One region of the Streptomyces sp. NPDC031049 genome, then DNA from elsewhere that is predicted to be linked to it. Evidence: predicted binding sites of a transcription regulator. Region 1 holds the regulator's gene; the other holds the start of a gene.
The links. The regulator HrcA, encoded in region 1, represses chaperone genes, less so after heat shock. The targets are predictions, from matches to a motif close to TTNGCACTCNGNNNNNCNGAGTGCNAA.

Region 1 (2,395 bases):
AGGTCGAGGAGCCGGTCGAGGGCGGCCGGCCAGTGCGCCGGTACGGCGTCGGGGCCCGCCTGAGGTGCGCCGGACTCCTCGACCAGGTCGCCGCAGAAGACGACCTCCGGGTCGCCCGGCACCAGCACCGCCAGGTCGTGCGCGGTGTGCCCGGGCCCCAGGTTGGCCAGCAGGACCTGCCGGCCGCCGCCGAGGTCGAGGGTCCACTCGCCGCACACCTGATGGCGCACCGGCACCAGGGCGTCCGCCGCCTCCTCCGCCCGGCGCGCGTCCAAACCGTGGGCGACCGCGTCGGCCCGCAGCTCCTCCCGCCCGGAGACGGTGCCCAGGGCCGTGTCCACGCCCACCGCGCCGTACACCTCCGCGCCCGCGAAGGCCGCCGCGCCGAAGACGTGGTCGAAGTGGGGATGGGTCAGCGCGAGATGCGTCACACGGTGACCCGTGAGCGCCTGCGCCTCGGCGCGCAGCCGGGCGCCCTCGCCCAGACTCGCCCCGGCGTCGATCAGCAGCGCCGCGCCCCGGCCGACGACGAGCCCCGCCGTGCAGTCCCACACCGGCAGCCGGCACCGCCCGACACCGGCCGCCACCCTCTCCCACCCCAGCTCTTCCCAAGTCACCGTCATACCGCGACGCTAACGGGGACGACGGATCCGGGCACGACGGGCGCGGGCCCGGCCTTGCCCGGGGAGTACCCCACGGCCGTACACTGGCCGGGGAAGTTTGGCACTCACCCGCGCCGAGTGCCAGGAGGGGCGTCCGGGCGAAGGACTTCTGGAGGTGTTGCGCGATGCTCAGTGAACGAAGGCTTCAGGTGCTGCGCGCCATCGTCCAGGACTACGTCGGCACCGAGGAGCCCGTCGGCTCCAAGGCCCTCACCGAGCGGCACAACCTCGGCGTCTCCCCGGCCACCGTGCGCAACGACATGGCGGCCCTGGAGGAGGAGGGGTTCATCGCCCAGCCGCACACCAGCGCCGGGCGCATCCCCACCGACAAGGGCTACCGTCTCTTCGTCGACAAGCTGGCCGGCGTCAAGCCGATGACGGCCCCCGAGCGGCGCGCCATCCAGAACTTCCTGGAGGGCGCCGTCGACCTCGACGACGTGGTGGCGCGCACGGTGCGGCTGCTGGCGCAGCTGACCCGGCAGGTCGCCGTCGTCCAGTACCCGTCCCTGACCCGCTCGACCGTGCGGCACGTGGAGCTGCTCTCGCTCGCGCCCGCGCGCCTGATGCTGGTGCTGATCACGGACACCGGCCGGGTGGAGCAGCGGATGGTCGACTGCCCGGTGCCGTTCGGCGAGAGTTCGCTCGCGGACCTGCGCGCGCGGCTCAACAGCCGGGTCGCGGGCCGCCGTTTCACGGACGTGCCGACGCTGGTGGAGGACCTGCCGGACGCCTTCGACCCGGAGGACCGCGGTACGGTCTCGACGGTGCTCTCCACTCTCCTGGAGACGCTGGTCGAGGAGAACGAGGAGCGGCTGATGATCGGCGGCACCGCCAATCTCACCCGCTTCGGGCACGACTTCCCCCTCACGATCCGGCCGGTGCTGGAGGCGCTGGAGGAGCAGATGGTGCTCCTCAAGCTGCTCGGCGAGGCCAAGGATCCGGGCGTGACCGTCCGTATCGGTCATGAGAACGCCCACGAAGGACTCAACTCCACGTCCGTCGTGTCGGTGGGCTACGGTTCGGGCGGCGAGGCGGTTGCCAAGCTCGGCGTGGTCGGACCGACCCGCATGGACTACCCGGGAACGATGGGAGCGGTACGCGCAGTGGCACGGTACGTCGGACAGATCCTGGCGGAGTCGTAGGTGGCCACGGACTATTACGCCGTTCTCGGCGTGCGCCGCGACGCGTCGCAGGAAGAGATCAAGAAGGCCTTCCGGCGGCTCGCGCGCGAGCTGCACCCGGACGTCAATCCGGACCCGAAGACCCAGGAGCGGTTCAAGGAGATCAACGCCGCTTACGAGGTGCTGTCGGACCCGCAGAAGAAGCAGGTCTACGACCTCGGCGGCGACCCGCTCTCCCAGGCCGCCGGCGGTGGCGGGGCCGGTGGCTTCGGCGCGGGCGGCTTCGGCAACTTCTCCGACATCATGGACGCGTTCTTCGGCACGGCGTCGCAGCGCGGGCCGCGCTCGCGCACCCGCCGGGGCCAGGACGCCATGATCCGGATCGAGGTCGAGCTGGACGAGGCCGCGTTCGGCACGACGAAGGACATCCAGGTCGACACGGCCGTCGTCTGCACCACCTGCAACGGTGAGGGCGCGGCGCCGGGCACGAGTGCCCAGACGTGTGACATGTGCCGCGGCCGCGGTGAGGTCTCCCAGGTCACCCGGTCCTTCCTCGGCCAGGTCATGACCTCCCGGCCCTGCCCCCAGTGCCAGGGCTTCGGCACGGTGGTG
Region 2 (2,395 bases), on a different contig from region 1:
CTGACCCGAAAGAGCCGTTACCGACGGTAATGTTGGTGACATAGGGTTTCCCCTATTGCCCCCTCCGTGAGAGATCCGGAGGGGGCAATTCCGCGTGATTGAGCGCGGTACAGTTGGGGAACGCGCTCCTGATCCGCGGATCGGGAACCCTGAATTCCTGCCGTACGCCCGACAAGATGCAGCCAAACTGTGGGTGTCGTTCGCGGCTTTTGCTCCCTTTGCCCGGCCCGACTTGCCCTGGAATCGCGCGAATTCTCGCCACATTCCGGACCGGGTCCGTCCAGAATTCTCGTCCGATTGACCTGTTGCAGACGGCAGTTGGACAGATACATTCAGCCGCGGTCGACGCGTTCCGGCGCACGCCCCCAACCGTTGGGGGGTGAGGTCTGACCCGGATCCGCGAAGTGTGGATCTGTGCAAGGGCCAGTAATAGGGGAGTTAGGCATGGCTCAGGGCACCGTCAAGTGGTTCAACGCGGAGAAGGGGTACGGCTTCATCGCGGTCGACGGTGGTGCGGATGTTTTCGTCCACTACAGCGCGATCCAGATGGACGGCTACCGCACCCTGGAAGAGGGCCAGCGGGTCGAGTTCGAGATCTCGCAGGGCCAGAAGGGCCCGCAGGCCGACATGGTTCGCGTCACCGCCTGATACGCGCGGTCGACCACAGCGAACGGTCTTCATCGCAGGGCCCGCACCCGGCAGGGTGCGGGCCCTGCGGCATGTCCGGGGCGGGCCCCGGTGCGTCCGGAGCGGTCCCGCTTCGCGGGCGCACCTTGCACTCGGACCGGGCGAGTGCTAATCATTGGCGTTAGCACTCTGAAGGTGAGAGTGACAGCGAAGGACCGGGTCGGTGAGGCCCGCGGGCCGGGTGGGGCAAGGAACCACGAGGCCTGCGAGCCGTCCGTCGCGGGCGCGGGCGCGGTCCGAAGGAATCACCCCCAGTCCTGGAGGGACCACTTCACATGGCCAAGATCATCGCGTTCGACGAGGAGGCGCGGCGCGGCCTCGAGCGCGGCATGAACCAGCTCGCGGACGCCGTGAAGGTGACGCTCGGCCCCAAGGGCCGCAACGTCGTCCTCGAGAAGAAGTGGGGCGCGCCCACGATCACCAACGACGGCGTGTCCATCGCCAAGGAGATCGAGCTCGAGGACCCGTACGAGAAGATCGGCGCCGAGCTGGTCAAGGAAGTCGCCAAGAAGACGGACGACGTCGCCGGTGACGGTACGACCACGGCGACCGTCCTCGCCCAGGCCCTGGTCAAGGAAGGCCTGCGCAACGTCGCGGCCGGCGCCAACCCGATGGCCCTGAAGCGCGGCATCGAGAAGGCCGTCGAGGCCGTCTCCGCCGCCCTGCTGGAGCAGGCGAAGGACGTCGAGACCAAGGAGCAGATCGCCTCCACGGCCTCCATCTCCGCCGCCGACACCCAGATCGGCGAGCTGATCGCCGAGGCCATGGACAAGGTCGGCAAGGAAGGCGTCATCACCGTCGAGGAGTCCCAGACCTTCGGTCTGGAGCTGGAGCTCACCGAGGGTATGCGCTTCGACAAGGGCTACATCTCGGCGTACTTCGCCACCGACATGGAGCGTATGGAGGCCGTCCTCGACGACCCGTACATCCTGATCGCCAACTCCAAGATCTCCAACGTCAAGGACCTGCTCCCGCTCCTGGAGAAGGTCATGCAGTCGGGCAAGCCGCTGCTGATCATCGCCGAGGACGTCGAGGGCGAGGCCCTGTCGACCCTGGTCGTCAACAAGATCCGCGGCACCTTCAAGTCCGTCGCAGTCAAGGCCCCGGGCTTCGGCGACCGCCGCAAGGCCATGCTCGGCGACATCGCCATCCTCACGGGCGGCGAGGTCATCTCCGAGGAGGTCGGCCTCAAGCTGGAGAACGCGACCCTGGACCTCCTGGGCCGCGCCCGCAAGGTCGTCATCACCAAGGACGAGACCACCATCGTCGACGGCGCCGGCTCGACCGACCAGGTCAACGGCCGCGTCAACCAGATCCGCGCCGAGATCGAGAACAGCGACTCGGACTACGACCGCGAGAAGCTCCAGGAGCGCCTGGCGAAGCTGGCCGGCGGCGTGGCCGTCATCAAGGCCGGTGCCGCCACCGAGGTCGAGCTCAAGGAGCGCAAGCACCGCATCGAGGACGCCGTCCGCAACGCGAAGGCGGCCGTCGAGGAGGGCATCGTCGCCGGTGGTGGCGTGGCCCTGCTCCAGGCCTCCCAGGTCTTCGAGAAGCTGGAGCTCGAGGGTGACGAGGCGACCGGCGCCAACGCCGTGAAGCTCGCCCTGGAGGCCCCGCTGAAGCAGATCGCCGTCAACGGTGGTCTCGAGGGCGGCGTCGTCGTGGAGAAGGTCCGCAACCTCCAGGTCGGCCACGGCCTGAACGCCGC

Region 2: a site for HrcA is predicted at 773-799, ahead of groL (chaperonin GroEL). Genes of this name have one in related genera too.

Annotation. Positions count from the first base shown of each region.
Region 1 covers NZ_JBVIGC010000003.1:434,684-437,078, reverse strand. Annotated here, with positions in the region: gene ACZ45Q_RS07610 (MBL fold metallo-hydrolase) at 1-623, opposite strand, end outside; gene hrcA (heat-inducible transcriptional repressor HrcA) at 788-1,804, shown strand; gene dnaJ (molecular chaperone DnaJ) at 1,805-2,395, shown strand, end outside.
Region 2 covers NZ_JBVIGC010000008.1:128,790-131,184, forward strand. Annotated here, with positions in the region: gene ACZ45Q_RS15970 (MoaD/ThiS family protein) at 1-4, shown strand, start outside; gene ACZ45Q_RS15975 (cold-shock protein) at 445-648, shown strand; gene groL (chaperonin GroEL) at 963-2,395, shown strand, end outside.